Regions from separate parts of the Streptomyces sp. RLB3-17 genome, predicted to be linked through region 2. Evidence: riboswitches for the same ligand, from Rfam matches in the RefSeq annotation. Region 2 holds a riboswitch; each other region holds the start of a gene.
What was found. Region 2 has a riboswitch for thiamine pyrophosphate ahead of FNV62_RS36070 (thiamine ABC transporter substrate binding subunit). Riboswitches for the same ligand answer to the same signal wherever they lie in the genome.
Positions count from the first base shown of each region.

Region 1 (3,688 bases), 1.8 Mb from region 2:
CCGTGCGTGGTCAGCGGCCGGGTACTGGGCAAGGGCGGCACCCCGCTGCCGGGCGCGGTCCTCGACGTGTGGCAGGCCGACTCCGAGGGCTACTACGACGTACAGCAGCCGGACGTCCAGCCGGCCGGCAACGGGCGGGGACTGTTCACGGCCGACGCCGAGGGCCGCTTCTGGTTCCGCACCTGCGTACCGAGCCCGTACCCGATCCCCACCGACGGCCCGGTCGGCGAACTGCTGCGCGCCACGGCCCGGCACCCCTACCGCCCCGCCCACATCCACTTCATCGCCTCGGCCGAGGGCCACGCCCCGGTCACCACACACATCTTCGTCGCGGGCAGCGACTACCTGGACTCCGACGCGGTGTTCGCGGTCAAGAAGACCCTGGTACAGGACTTCACGGAGACCGACGACCCGTCCCTGGCACGGGAGTTCGGCGTCCCGAACCCGTTCCGCCACGCCCGCTTCGACCTCGTACTCGAACCGGAATGAGCACCATGACCGACAGGAACACCCCGCTCGACTTCTCGTACGAGACCCAGCCCGCGCGGATCGTCTTCCGGCCCGGCGCCGCCGTCTCCGCGACCCCCGACGAGGCCGCCAGGCTCGGGCTGCGCAGGGTGCTGGTGGTCTGCGGCAGCAGGGGGGAGGGCACGGCACGCGCGGTCGCGGACGCCCTGGGCGGGGCCTGCGCGGGGCTGTACGCCGGGGCCCGGATGCACGTACCCGTCGAGGTCGCCGACCGGGCCGTCGAGGCGGCGCGCGCGGCCGGCGCCGACGGGTGTGTCGCGGTCGGCGGCGGCTCGGCGATCGGCCTGGGCAAGGCGATCGCGCTGCGCACCGGCCTGCCCCTGATCGCCGTGCCCTCCACCTACTCCGGATCCGAGATGACCCCGGTCTGGGGACTCACCGAGCACGGCGCCAAGCGCACCGGACGCGACCCCGCCGTCCAGCCCCGCAGCGTCGTCTACGACCCCGAACTCACCCTCTCGCTCCCCGTCCCCCTCACCGTCACCAGCGGCGTCAACGCGCTCGCCCACGCCGTCGAGGCCCTCTACGCGCCCGACGCCTCGCCCCTCGTCTCGCTCATGGCCGAGGAGGGCGTACGGGCGATGACGCAGGCCCTGCCGCTGGTGGCCGCCGCCCCCGACGACCTCGACGCGCGCGGCCGGGCCCTCTACGGCGCCTGGCTCTGCGGCGCCTGTCTCGGCGCCACCACCATGGGCCTGCACCACAAGCTGTGCCACGTCCTCGGCGGGACCTTCGGCCTGCCGCACGCCGAGACGCACACGGTGGTCCTCCCGTACGCCCTCGCCTACAACGCCCCCGCCGCGCCCCGGGCCGTCACGGCGCTCTCGCGCGCCCTGGGCGGCGCCGACGACGTCCCCCATGCCCTGTGGGCCCTGGCCGGAAGCCTCGGCGCCCCCCGGGGCCTCGCCGAACTCGGCCTCAAGGAGACCGACCTGGCGGTGGCCGCCGAGCAGGCCGCCGGGCAGCCGTATCCGAACCCGCGCGAGGTCACCGTGGACGGTGTACTGGCCCTGCTGACTGCGGCGTACCAGGGCCGGGAACCGAGCGTCGACGCGTAGCCACGGGCCGTACGGCCCGCGCGGACCCCCTCCCCCTGGGGCAGACCACGCCCGCCGGGCTATCCTGAGCGCCGAACCGGACACGGGGTGCCCCGCACGAGGGCTGAGATCACACCCGTCGAACCTGAACCAGTTAGGACTGGCGGAGGGATGTCTCATGTCGTTGCCGTATGCCCGTAACGCTCGCGGTGAGGTGGCCGTCGGAGGCCCGCAGGGCGTATTCGACGGGCGGATGCCCACCGCCCCGGGGGACCTGCACGTCGAGGCGCGCGGAATCGCCCCGGTCCCGGAGGACCACCGCTACGGCGGCCCCGGCCGCCTGTTCACCGTGTGGTTCGCCCCCAACCTGACCATGACCGGCGTGTTCACCGGCACCGTCGGCATCGCGCTCGGCCTGGACTTCTCCACCGCGCTCGTCGCCGTCGTGCTGGGCACCCTCCTGGGGGCGGTACCGACCGCGTACCTCGGCACCTGGGGGAGCCAGACCGGCGCCGGACAACTGCCGCTCGCCCGCCTCGCGTTCGGCCGGGCGGTGGTCGTCCCCGGTGCCCTGCAGTGGCTGTCGTCCATCGCCTGGGACGCGCTGATCGGCCTCTTCGGCGGAGACGCGCTGGCCCAGCTGTGCGGCTGGCCGTTCTGGCTGGGCGTGCTCGTCATGATGGCGGCGCAGGGGGCGCTCGGCGTCCTCGGCTACGAGGTGATCCACCGGCTCCAGACCGTGATGACCTTCGCTCTCGCCGCCGCGTTCGTGGCCCTGACCGTGAAGCTCCTGAGCGGCGCCCACACCACCCCCGCCGCCACCGCGCACGGCGCCGACCGGGCCGGGGCCTTCGTCCTGACCTGCACGATCGCGCTCAGCCTCGCGCTGTCATGGGCGCCGTACGCGAGCGACTTCAGCCGCTATCTGCCGCGTACGGCGTCCCGCCCGCGCATGTTCTGGTACACCCTGGCCGGCATCGGCGTGTCCTTCGTGGCCGTCCAGGCCCTCGGACTGTGGGGCGCGGCCGTCTTCACCGACCAGACCGCCCGCGGCGTCGACACCCTGCTCGGCGGCGGCGCCCTCGGCGCGTTCGGCCTGCTCGCCGTGGCGCTCGCCGCGCTGAGCAGCAACGCCATGAACGACTACAGCGGCTCGCTCGCCCTGCAGACCATGGGCGTACGGCTGCCGCGCCCGGCCGCCGCCGCGCTGGCCGCCCTCCTCGGCTTCCCGCTCGTGCTGTGGATGCACGCCGCCGACACCACGGCCCGCTTCCAGAACGTCCTGCTGTTCGTCGGCTACTGGATTCCCGGGTTCGTCGCGATCGTCGCCGTCGACTGGCTCGCCCGGGCCAGGGCCCGCGGCGGCGCACCCGTCGACCTGGCCGCCGAGAGCGCCCGCCCGCGTCCGTGGTGGCCCGCGCTCGTGGCGTTCGCCGCCGCGTTCGCCGCCGCGGTGCCGTTCATGAGCACCAGCCTGTACGTCGGCCCGGTCGCGCACGCCCTGCACGGCGCCGACACCGCCTACGGCGTGGCGTTCCTCGCGGCCCTGCTGGTCTACGCCCCGCTGCGCCTGCGCCGCTGACCCCGCCCCCCTCTCACCCCCTTCGTACGGAGTGACACCCACCATGTCCGCGAACACGCCGACCACCCCGCCCCGTGTCCTGACCATCGCCGGATCGGACTCCGGGGGCGGCGCCGGCATCCAGGCCGACCTGAAGACCATGCTCGCGCTGGGCGCGCACGGGATGAGCGTGCTCACCGCCGTCACCGCGCAGAACTCCCTCGGCGTGCAGGGAGCCTGGGAGCTTCCCGCCGAGGCGGTGCGCGCGCAGTACCGCAGTGTCGTGGACGACATCGGTGTGCAGGCCGTGAAGACCGGCATGCTCGCCTCGCCCCTGCTCGTCGAGACCGTCGCCGAACTGCTCTCGGACGTCGGCGCGCCCGTGGTGGTGGACCCGGTGAGCGTCTCCAAGCACGGCGACCGGCTGCTGGCGGACGACGCGCTGGACGCCGTACGGACCGCCCTGCTGCCGCTCGCGACGGTCGCCACCCCGAATCTCGACGAGACCGCCGAGCTGACCGGGATCAAGGCCACCGGCGAGCGTGACATGTGCCGGGCCGCG
Region 1 is NZ_CP041610.2:9,751,311-9,754,998, forward strand. It holds gene FNV62_RS43835 (intradiol ring-cleavage dioxygenase) at 1-489, shown strand, start outside; gene FNV62_RS43840 (maleylacetate reductase) at 495-1,586, shown strand; TPP riboswitch at 1,660-1,754, shown strand; gene FNV62_RS43845 (purine-cytosine permease family protein) at 1,744-3,147, shown strand; gene thiD (bifunctional hydroxymethylpyrimidine kinase/phosphomethylpyrimidine kinase) at 3,191-3,688, shown strand, end outside.
Region 1: it holds a riboswitch for thiamine pyrophosphate, as region 2 does, so the genes downstream of both, FNV62_RS43845 (purine-cytosine permease family protein) here and FNV62_RS36070 (thiamine ABC transporter substrate binding subunit) in region 2, are expected to answer to the same signal.

Region 2 (3,688 bases):
TCAGCGCGGCGGCGGCCACGGCCGGGCTCAGCGCCGGCAGCGTCACCTTGCGCCAGGCCGCGAACCGCGAGGCACCCAGCATCCGCGCGGCCTCCTCCTGACGCGGGTCGAGCTGCGACCAGAGCCCGCCGACGGTCCGTACGACCACCGCGTAGTTGAAGAAGACGTGCGCGAGCAGAATCGCCCAGACGGTGGTGTCCAGCCGTACGCCCCACAGCTGGTCGAGGAGTCCGCCCCGGCCCACCAGGGCCAGGAACGCCGTACCGACCACGACCGTCGGCAGTACGAACGGGACGGTCACCACCGCCCGCAGCACCTGCTTGCCCCTGAAATCGAAGCGCGCGAAGACATACGCGCCGGGGAGCGCGATCAGCAGCGTGAGCGCCGTGGAGGCGAATGCCTGCCAGGTGGTGAACCACAGGACGTGCCGGATGTCGGACTGAGCGAGCACCTCACCGATCCGTCCGAACCGCCAGGCCCCGTCGGTCTTGAGGCCACGGGCGACGATCGCGGTGACGGGATAGGCGAAGAAGACGGCGAAGAACGCGACGGGCAGGGCCATCAGCCCCATCCGCGTCGCGCTCTCCTTGCGGCTCCTTCGAGGCGCTACTTCAGTACGAGCGAGGTCCACGACTTGACCCACTGGTCACGGTTGTCGGCGATCTTGGCGGGCGCCAGGGTCTCGGGGTCCTTGGCCTGCGGGCCGAACTTCACGAACTCCTCGGGCACCTGGGCGGTCTCGCGGACCGGGTACACGAACATGTTCAGCGGCATGTCGTCCTGGAACTTGACGCCGATGAGGAAGTCGAGAAGCGCCTTGCCGCCCTTCGTGTTCTTCGCGTTGCTCAGCAGCCCCGCGTACTCGACCTGGCGGAAGCAGGTGCCGCTCGCGACCCCGGTCGGCGCGGTCTTCGGCTTCGGGTTCGCGTAGATCACCTCGGCGGGCGGGGAGGAGGCGTACGAGACGACCAGCGGCCGGTCGGCCTTGGCCTTCTTGCCACCCGCGGACCCGGAGAACTCGTCGTTGTAGGCCTGCTCCCAGCCGTCGACCACCTTCACGCCGTTGGCCTTGAGCTTCTTCCAGTAGTCCGGCCAGCCGTCGTCCCCGTACCTCGCGGCGGTCCCGAGCAGGAAGCCGAGGCCGGGCGAGGACGTGGCCGCGTTCTCGGTGACGAGGAGGTTCTTGTACGCGGGCTTGATCAGGTCGTCGAAGGAAGCCGGCGGGGCCAGTTTGTGCTTGCTGAAGTAGGCCTTGTCGTAGTTGACGCAGATGTCACCGGAGTCGATGGGCGTGACCCGGTGCCTGTCCTGGTCGATCCGGTACTGCTGGACGATCTGGTCGGAGCCCTTGGCCTCGTACGACTGGAACAGCCCGTTGTCGAGCGCGCGGGACAGCAGGGTGTTGTCGACGCCGAAGAAGACGTCGCCCTGCGGGTTGTCCTTGGTGAGGATGGCCTTGTTGACGGCCTGCCCGGCGTCGCCGTCCTTGAGGACCCTGACCTTGTACCCGGACTGCTTCTCGAAGTCCTCCAGCACGCTCTTCGACACGGCCCACGAGTCGTGGCTGACGAGCGTGACGGTCTTGGAGTCCCCGGCACCGGCGCTGTCGGAGGACCCGCACGCGGACAGCGTGACGAGGCCCAGTCCGATGACGACGGCCGTGGTCGTCCTCTTGGTGATCACTGAATTCCTCCTGGGATGACCAGGAAGAGACGCGGCCCTGCCCGGGATCCTCGGAAGGTTCCCGGGCAGGGCGCAACAGCTTGAGTGATGCCCGAACTTCCTACCCAGAATGACCTGGGCAAGGTTCAGAGGGTCTGCGGTCCACCGGTGCTCCGGCTACCGCACTCTCAGCGCTGTGGCGCTCCCCTGTCGGAATATGAAGATGTGGTTGGACCTCGCCACATTACCGCTCGGTGGCGGCGAGCTGACCACAGGCTCCGTCGATCTCCTGGCCCCGGGTGTCCCGGACGGTCACCGGCACCCCGTGAGCCGCGATCGCCTCGACGAACGCCTTCTCGTCCTCGGGCCGCGAGGCGGTCCACTTCGAACCCGGTGTCGGGTTCAGCGGGATGAGGTTGACGTGCACGGGCTTGCCCCTGAGCAGCCGCCCGAGCCGGTCACCACGCCATGCCTGGTCGTTGATGTCCCGGATGAGGGCGTACTCGATGGACAGCCGACGCCCGGACTTGGCCGCGTACTCCCAGCCGGCGTCCAGCACCTCGCGCACCTTCCACCGCGTGTTGACGGGGACGAGGGTGTCGCGCAGCTCGTCGTCCGGGGCGTGCAGCGAGATCGCGAGGCGGCACTTGAAGCCCTCGTCGGAGAACCGGTGGATGGCGGGCACCAGCCCGACCGTCGACACGGTGATCCCGCGCTGCGAGAGCCCGAGCCCGTCCGGCTCGGGGTCGGTGAGCGCGCGGATGGCGCCCACGACCCGCTTGTAGTTGGCGAGCGGCTCACCCATGCCCATGAAGACGATGTTGCTCAGCCGCGCCGGGCCACCCGGGATCTCGCCGTCCCTGAGCGCCCGCATCCCGTCCACGATCTGGTGCACGATCTCGCCCGTGGACAGGTTCCGGTCCAGGCCGGCCTGTCCGGTGGCGCAGAACGGACAGTTCATCCCGCAGCCCGCCTGCGAGCTGATGCACATGGTCACGCGGTCCGGGTAGCGCATCAGCACGGACTCGACGAGTGTGCCGTCGAACAGGCGCCACAGCGTCTTGCGCGTGGTGTCCTGGTCGGTCGACAGATGCCGCACGACCGTCATCAGCTCGGGAAGCAGCGCCTCCTGGAGCTTGCCGCGCGCGGCGGCCGGGATGTCCGTCCACTCCGCGGGGTCGTGCGCGTACCGCGCGAAGTAGTGCTGCGAGAGCTGCTTGGCGCGAAACGGCTTCTCACCGATCGCGGCAACCGCCTCTTTGCGCTCGGCGGGCGTGAGGTCGGCGAGGTGCCGCGGCGGCTTCTTGGCTCCGCGGGGGGCGACGAATGTGAGTTCTCCGGGCTTAGGCATGGCCATACCAGTGTCGCAGATCGAATTGCGTGACCTGGGCCGCGAGCCGGGCAGGGGTCCGCCCTTGCGATCAGATCCACATTCCGCCGAGGACAGAGGCTTTCGTCTGATCACGCGTCCGGCCAGGCGTCCGGCGCGGTCGGGGCGGCTGTCGGCGTGGTCGAGGTGGCTGTCGGGGCGGTCGGTTCGTTGGGGAATTTGAGGGTATTTGCCTTATATGAGTACTGCATCGATGTATTTGGCGGAGCCCAGCGGTCTGATCAGCCTCGCGCTGTTCTTGATCGCCGTGGCACTCATCACACTCCTGGGCGGCAGCTTCTGGCTGAGCTGCCGTATGCGGACCCGCGCACCGCGTCTGCCACGCGCCGAGGAACAGCCGCATGTACCGCAGGGGGGTCCGGTCCGCGAGATGCGGGAGGTCCGGGAGCCCGCCGAGGTACCCAAGGTGGCCAAGGGCCAGCACGCTCTCACCCCGTACGAGCTGACCCACATGTCGACCCGTACGAGCCCGTCGCAGAAGCGCGAGCGCTGGCACGACGGCGGCAGCGGCTCGTTCGGCAGCGGTGGACTGGGTCACCACTGACCCGGGGCCGTCGGCCACCCGGCGAGAAGTCGTCCGGCCGCCCGACGAAAAGGGGCCCGCCGTCCTGTGGACGACGAGCCCCTCAGTAGCAT
Region 2 is NZ_CP041610.2:7,968,808-7,972,495, reverse strand. It holds gene FNV62_RS36075 (ABC transporter permease) at 1-571, opposite strand, end outside; gene FNV62_RS36070 (thiamine ABC transporter substrate binding subunit) at 607-1,680, opposite strand; TPP riboswitch at 1,763-1,881, opposite strand; gene rlmN (23S rRNA (adenine(2503)-C(2))-methyltransferase RlmN) at 1,907-3,013, opposite strand; gene FNV62_RS36060 (DUF6479 family protein) at 3,231-3,596, shown strand.

Region 3 (3,688 bases), 4.4 Mb from region 2:
CGACGCGGAGGCGAAGTGCCGCCGAGGAATCCGCCCCGCACGCCAGGCGAGCCGCCCGGCTTCCACCGCGTGCTTCATGCCCTCGGCCATCAGCACCGGCTCCTGCGCCCGGGTCACGGCCGACGCCAGCATGACGCCCGCACACCCCAGCTCCATCGCGAACGCCGCATCCGACGCCGTACCGGCCCCCGCGTCCAGAATCACCGGCACACGCGCGTGCTCCACGATCAGCTGGAAGTTGTGCGGGTTGCGGATGCCGAGACCGGACCCGATGGGCGACCCGAGCGGCATGACCGCCGCGCACCCCACGTCCTCCAGCTTCCGCGCGAGCACAGGATCGTCGTTGGTGTACGGCAGCACGGTGAACCCGTCGTCGACCAGCGTCTCGGCGGCGTCCAGCAACTCGATCGGATCCGGCAGCAGGGTCCGCTCGTCGGCGATGACCTCCAGCTTGATCAGCTCCGTACCGAGCGCTTCCCGCGCGAGCCGCGCGGTCAGCACGGCCTCGCCCGCGGTGAAACACCCCGCCGTGTTCGGCAGCACCCGGATGCCCAGCTTGTCGAGCACGGACAGCACCGAGCCGTGCGCCGAGGGATTCACCCGCCGCATCGCGACCGTCGTCAGCTCCGTGCCGGACGCCACGAGCGACCGCTCCAGGACGTCGAGGCTGGGCGCACCCCCCGTACCCATGATCAGCCGGGACGAGAAGGACGTACCTGCGAGGACAAACGGATCGTCGGCCATGGTTCAGCCTCCTTGGACTGCGGTGAGGACTTCGACGCGGTCTCCCTCGGAGAGGGCCGTGGACGACCACCGCGTGCGCGGGACGACGGTTTCGTTGAGCGCGGCGGCGACGCCGGAGGGCGCGACGGTGAGGGTGGCGACGAGCGTGTCGAGGGCCGTGTCGGCGGCGACGAGCCGTCGCTCTCCGTTGACGAAGATGTTCATACGGTCTGCTCCGTGAGTGCGGTGCTGAAGCGCCCGGGGGCGAAGGGGCGGGCCTCTTCCGGGAGCTCGCCGGTGGTCAGGACGTGCGCCATGGCGTCCCCGGTGACGGGCGTGAGCAGGACGCCGTTGCGGTAGTGCCCGGTGGCCAGCAGCAGCCCGTCGAGCGCGGTCGGGCCGAGCAGCGGCGCGTTGTCGGGCGACCCGGGCCGCAGGCCCGCGCGCGTCTCGGTGAGCGGCAGCTCGGTGATCCCGGGCACCAGCTCGTGGGCGTCGCGCAGCAGCTCGTAGACCCCGCCCGCGGTCACCGTCGTGTCCCAGCCCAGCTCCTCGCTGGTGGCGCCCACGACGAGCTCACCGTTCTCCCGCGGCACCAGATAGACCTGGCTGCCGCGCACCACGGCCCGCACGGTCCGGCTTAGGAACGGCGCGTACCGCTTCGGCACGGTCAGCCGCAGCACCTGACCCTTCACGGGCCGTACGGGCGGCAGTACGTCGGCGGGCACGCCCGGGAGCTTTCCGCTGAGGCTCCCCGCGGCGAGCACCACCTGCCCCGCCGCCAGCTGTTCGCCGCCCGTCGTGACGACCCCGGCGGCCCGGTCCCGTACGACGGTCAGGCGCTCCGCCCATGTCCGGTGGAACTCCACTCCGGCCCGCTCGCACGCCGTGACCAGGGCCTTCGCGAGCCGACGCGGGTCGATCTGGTGGTCGCCGTCGACCCGCAGCCCGCCGCGCACGCCCGGCGCGAGCATGGGCTCCAGACGGCGGCACTCCCGGCCGCTGAGCCACTCCGATTCGAGCCCCGAGCGGTGTTGCAAGGCGTGCAGTTCGCGCAGGTGGGCCCGGTCGTCGGCGTCCATGGCGACGGCCAGAGTGCCGCACCGGCGGTAGCCGAGGTCCTGGCCGCTCGCCTCGGTGAGTTCGGCGGCGAAGTCGGGATAGCGGCGTGCGGAGGCGAGGTTCAGGCCCAGCAGGGTCTGCTCGCCGTAGTGCAGCTCGGTGACGGCGGCGAGCATTCCGGCGGCCACCCGTGCCGCCCCGCCGCCCGGCTCGGGGTCCACGACCGCGACCGTGAACCCGCGCTGCGCGGCCCGCCAGGCGGTCACGAGACCGATGATCCCGCCCCCGATGACGAGGACGTCTGACACACGTGCGTCCGATGACGGCGCATCCGAGGAACGTGCAGGTGTACGCGTAGGCGACATGGGCGTCCAGCCCCTCCCTTCGCCGGCATGACCCGGATCAGGTTCGTACGGTCGGAGGCCGCCAGCCTCCCTCTCAGCCCGGTGCGTCCGGGCTCCCGCGAGTGCTTTACGTTGGCCACCCTAGCCCGCTGCCGTATGTCTCAGTAAGGGAGCCTCCGTCCATGGCCCGTACGCTCGACGGCCTGGTCCTCGCCCCGGTCGCCGACCAGGCCCCCGGGCAGGTCGGTACACGCACCCGGTTCACCTACCACGAGAAGGACGGCGAGATCTGGGCCGAGTACGCGGGCGGGGACGTCGTACGCGGTCACCTCGTGGGGACGCGGGAGGGCGACCGCCTCGACTTCCGGTACGTGCAGCTGAAACACGACGGCAGCACCTCGTCGGGCCACTGCGTGTCCGTGGTCGTGGAGCTGCCCGACGGACGGTTGCGCCTGGAGGAGACCTGGGCGTGGGAGTCCCAGGACGGGAGCGGTACGAGCGTTGTGGAACAGGTCACTGCGCACGTCCCCTGACTGACAGATTGTCAGTTGTCTATGGTGATCAGGTGAGCGAGCAGACGCGGGCACAGGTGCGGGCGCAGGGGCGTACGGCACGGCGGGTCGTCATCGTGGGCGCGGGCATGGCCGGCGTACAGACGGCGGTCGCCCTGCGGGAACAGGGCTTCACCGGGGATGTGACGCTGATCGGCGCCGAGCCGCACCAGCCCTACGACCGGCCACCCCTGTCCAAGGCGGTGCTGCTCGGCAAGGCCGAGGGCTCCGCCTTCGACATCGACTTCGAGGCGCTGGACATCGAACTGCGGCTCGGCTGCGAGGCCCTGGGCCTGCGGCCCGCGGACCACGAGCTGGACACCGAGGCGGGACCGGTGCCCTACGACGTCCTGGTCCTCGCGACCGGCGCGGAACCGATCCAGCTGCCGGGCTCGGAGGGCGTTCCCGGCGTCCATCTGCTGCGGACCCTGGACGACGCCGAGCGGCTGCGCCCCGTGCTCGCCCAGCAGCACGACATCGTGGTCGTCGGGGCGGGCTGGATCGGTGCGGAGTTCGCGACGGCGGCACGTGAGGCCGGGTGCGCGGTCACGGTCGTCGAGGCCGCCGACCGGCCGCTGGCCGGCGCGCTGCCCGCGGAGGTGGCCGCGCCGATGACCGCCTGGTACACGGACAGCGGCGCGTCGCTGCGCACCCACGCGCGCGTGGAGCGCGTCGAGCCCGGCGCGGTGGTCCTTGACGACGGCACGCGGGTGCCGGCGGGCGCCGTGGTCGTCGGCATCGGCGCGCGCCCCGCCACTGCCTGGCTGGCCGGCTCCGGCATCGAGCTCGGCGCCCACCGCGAAGTGGTCGCCGACAGCCACCTGCGCACCTCCGTGCCGGACGTCTACGCGGTCGGCGACTGCGCCTCCTTCCCGTCGGGCCGCTACGAGGAGCGCCTCCTCGTCCACCACTGGGACAACGCCCTCCAGGCGCCGCGCACGGTCGCGGCGAACATCATCGGCGAGGCCCCGGTGGCGTACGACCCGGTCCCGTACTTCTGGTCCGAGC
Region 3 is NZ_CP041610.2:3,554,886-3,558,573, reverse strand. It holds gene FNV62_RS16495 (thiazole synthase) at 1-744, opposite strand, end outside; gene thiS (sulfur carrier protein ThiS) at 748-948, opposite strand; gene thiO (glycine oxidase ThiO) at 945-2,150, opposite strand; TPP riboswitch at 2,148-2,259, opposite strand; gene FNV62_RS16480 (hypothetical protein) at 2,312-2,662, shown strand; gene FNV62_RS16475 (NAD(P)/FAD-dependent oxidoreductase) at 2,695-3,688, shown strand, end outside.
Region 3: it holds a riboswitch for thiamine pyrophosphate, as region 2 does, so the genes downstream of both, thiO (glycine oxidase ThiO) here and FNV62_RS36070 (thiamine ABC transporter substrate binding subunit) in region 2, are expected to answer to the same signal.

Region 4 (3,688 bases), 2.2 Mb from region 2:
CGCCGTGCGGCTGACCTTCCACTTGCCCGGCGACGCGCCTGTGACCTGGGCGTTCGGGCGGGAGTTGCTGATCGACGGCGTGGGACGGCCGTGCGGTGACGGGGATGTGCACATCGCGCCCGCCGACCCGGAGGCGTTCGGTGAGGTGCTGATCCGGCTCCAGGTGGGGGGCGACCACGCGCTGTTCCGGTCCGGGGCGGCGCCGCTCGTGGCCTTCCTCGACCGCACGGACAAGCTGGTGCCGCTGGGGCAGGAGCGTTCCCTCGCGGACTTCGACGCCCACCTCGACGAGGCGCTGGACCGCATCCTGGCGGAGGAGCAGAGCACGGGCTGAAGCCTCCAGTCCCCCAAGCGGAGTGCGCTTCCTCACGCGACGCGGGCGTGGGGAGGCTTCAGCGCTTGCGGCGACGACCCTTCCCGCCGCGTGCCGGCGCCCTGCTCTCGACAGGCTCCGTGGCGGCGGCCGGGACTGCCGGACGGTCCGCGGAGACCACCAGGGCGGCCAGCAGCGTGGTCACCGGCACCGAGGCGACCAGGCCGATCGAGCCGACCAGGGTGCGCACGATCTCTTCGGCGACCAGTTCGCTGTTGGCGACCGTGCCCACGCTGCTCTGCGCGATCGAGAAGAGCAGCAGCAGGGGAAGCGCGGCACCCGCGTACGCCAGGACGAGCGTGTTGACGACCGATGCGATGTGGTCACGGCCGATCCGGATTCCCGCGCGGTACAGATCGCGCCAGCCCATCGTCGGGCTGGCCTCGTGCAGCTCCCAGACCGCCGAGGTCTGCGTCACCGTCACATCGTCGAGCACACCGAGCGAACCGATGATGACGCCCGCGAGCAGCAGACCGCTCATGTCGATGGACGGATACAGGCCGTGGATCAGACCGGTGTTGTCGTCCGTGTTGCCGGTCAGCGCCGCCCAGCCGATGAACTCCGAGCCGAGGATGCCGATCAGCACCAGGGAGAGCAGGGTGCCGAGCACCGCCACCGACGTACGGGCCGAGAGGCCGTGGCACATGTAGAGCGCGATCAGCATGATCGCGCTCGCCCCGACCACGGCCACGACCAGCGGATTCGAGCCCTGCAGGATCGCGGGCAGGATGAAGAAGGTCAGGATCACGAAGCTGATGGCCAGGGCGACCAGCGCCATGACACCGCGCATCCGGCCCACCACCACGACGGCCAGCGCGAAGATCCCGGCGAGCAGCGCCATCGGGAACTTCCGGTTCACATCGGTGACCGAGTACTGCAGGTCCCTGGGCGCGGAGGGCTCGTACGCGGCCACGACCTTCTCGCCCTCGTGCAACTGTCGTGACTGGTCGGGCTGGATGATCTCCGTGAACGTACGGCCCTTGTCCTTGCCGGTGTCGATCCGGATCGTCGCCTTCTTGCAGTCGCCCGTCGCCTGTTGCTGCGCGGAGGAGCCCTCGGCGGTGGACGTGTTGCCGGTCGGGGTCTCCCCCGACGCGTTCACGGACTTGCAGCTGACCTTGTCGACCTTGGTGACCGTGGCCTGCTGGGTCTGCCGGTCGAAGCCGACGCCGGTGCGCTCGTGGGAAGGGGCGCCACCGGGCCAGAGCACCGCGAGACCCACGACGACCGCGGCGGCGAAGGGGATCAGAATGGCCGCGATGACCTTGCGCAGATGCTTGGAGACGGGCGTGGCGGGCCCATGGCTGTGACTGTGCGAGTGCCCGGATCCGTGTCCGTCCCCAGATCCGTGCCCGTCGCCACGGCCGTGCCCGTTCCCCGGCCCAGGTCCGTTCCCAGACCCAGACCCATGTCCGTGTCGGTCCCCTGGGCCGTGCCCGTGTCCCTCACCCGGTCCGTGCCCATGCCCGCCGCCTGGACCGGGGCCGGGGCCACCGCCCGGCCCGTGTCCGCGGCCGTCTCCGGAGCCAGGTCCATAGCCGTCTCCGGGACCGCGTCGGCGCGGCGGCTCGGACGGCGGGAACGGGGGCTGCTGCGTTGTGGTCACCGACCGATCATCGCAAGAACGGCGAGGGCCCTCTGTTCACCGCGCCAGATATGACGCTAGCGTGGAGTCACCTTTGCACACGCGGGAGCTCGGAGCACCGGGCTGAGAGGGCGCTGACCTCCGTCTTAGCGATGTTTCACGTGGAACGAGTGATGTTTCACAAGGGACGTCGGCAGACGGAATCCGCTGCGTCGACCGCCGAACCTGTTACCGGGTAATGCCGGCGTAGGGAGTAGGTCTCATGACCAACAAGGACGTACGCACGCCTGCCTCCAGCCAGATGGGCGGGGCGCCTGCCACGCCCGAGGGCGAACAGCCGCGGGAGGCCGGGAAGTCCATCGGCTGGCACAAGGGATACGTCGGGGGTTCGCGCCCCGATCTGCGGGTGCCGGTCCGTCAAGTGCACCTCACCAACGGGCAGTCCGTCACGCTGTACGACACCTCCGGCCCGTACACCGATCCGGTCGTTGACACCGACGTACGCAGGGGCCTCGCGCCACTGCGCGAGAACTGGATCATCGCCCGCGGTGACACCGAGGAGTACGCGGGGCGTCCCGTCCGTCCCGAGGACGACGGAATCAAGCACACCTCGCCGCGCGGGGGCCTGCGCAACCTCGACGCGGTCTTCCCGGGGCGGCCACGCCAGCCGCGTCGAGGCCGTCCCGGAGAGGCGGTCACGCAGCTCGCCTACGCCCGGCGGGGCGAGATCACACCCGAGATGGAGTTCGTGGCGGTCCGCGAGAACGTCGACCCCGAGGTCGTACGCGAGGAGATCGCCGCCGGTCGCGCGGTGCTGCCCGCGAACGTCAACCACCCGGAGATCGAGCCGATGATCATCGGCAAGCGGTTCCTGGTGAAGGTCAACGCCAACATCGGCAACTCCGCCGTCACCTCCTCCATCGAGGAGGAGGTCGAGAAGATGACCTGGGCGACCCGCTGGGGCGCGGACACGGTCATGGACCTGTCCACCGGTCGCAATATCCACACCACGCGGGAATGGGTCCTGCGCAACTCCCCCGTCCCCATCGGCACGGTGCCGCTCTACCAGGCTCTGGAGAAGGTGGACGGCCGCGCCGAGGAGCTGACCTGGGAGATCTACAAGGACACGGTCATCGAGCAGGCCGAGCAGGGCGTGGACTACATGACGGTGCACGCGGGCGTGCGGCTGCCGTACGTGCCGCTCACGGCGAACCGCAAGACCGGCATCGTCTCGCGCGGCGGCTCGATCATGGCGGCCTGGTGCCTCGCGCACCACAAGGAATCGTTCCTCTACGAGAACTTCGAGGAACTCTGCGAGATCCTCGCGGCGTACGACGTCACGTACTCGCTCGGCGACGGGCTGCGGCCCGGGTCGATCGCGGACGCCAACGACGCTGCTCAGTTCGCGGAGTTGAGGACGCTCGGGGAACTCAACACGATCGCGAAGCGTTTTCATGTGCAGACGATGATCGAGGGCCCGGGACATGTCCCGATGCACAAGATCAAGGAGAACATCGACCTTCAGCAGGAGATCTGTGATGAAGCTCCGTTCTATACGCTCGGCCCGCTGACGACGGACGTCGCGCCGGCGTACGACCACATCACCTCCGGCATCGGTGCCGCGATGATCGCCTGGTGGGGCACGGCCATGCTCTGCTATGTCACGCCCAAGGAGCACTTGGGCCTGCCCAATCGTGACGACGTCAAGACCGGCGTCATCACCTACAAGA
Region 4 is NZ_CP041610.2:5,765,072-5,768,759, reverse strand. It holds gene FNV62_RS26190 (SsgA family sporulation/cell division regulator) at 1-334, shown strand, start outside; gene FNV62_RS26185 (YibE/F family protein) at 393-1,979, opposite strand; TPP riboswitch at 2,051-2,228, shown strand; gene thiC (phosphomethylpyrimidine synthase ThiC) at 2,221-3,688, shown strand, end outside.
Region 4: it holds a riboswitch for thiamine pyrophosphate, as region 2 does, so the genes downstream of both, thiC (phosphomethylpyrimidine synthase ThiC) here and FNV62_RS36070 (thiamine ABC transporter substrate binding subunit) in region 2, are expected to answer to the same signal.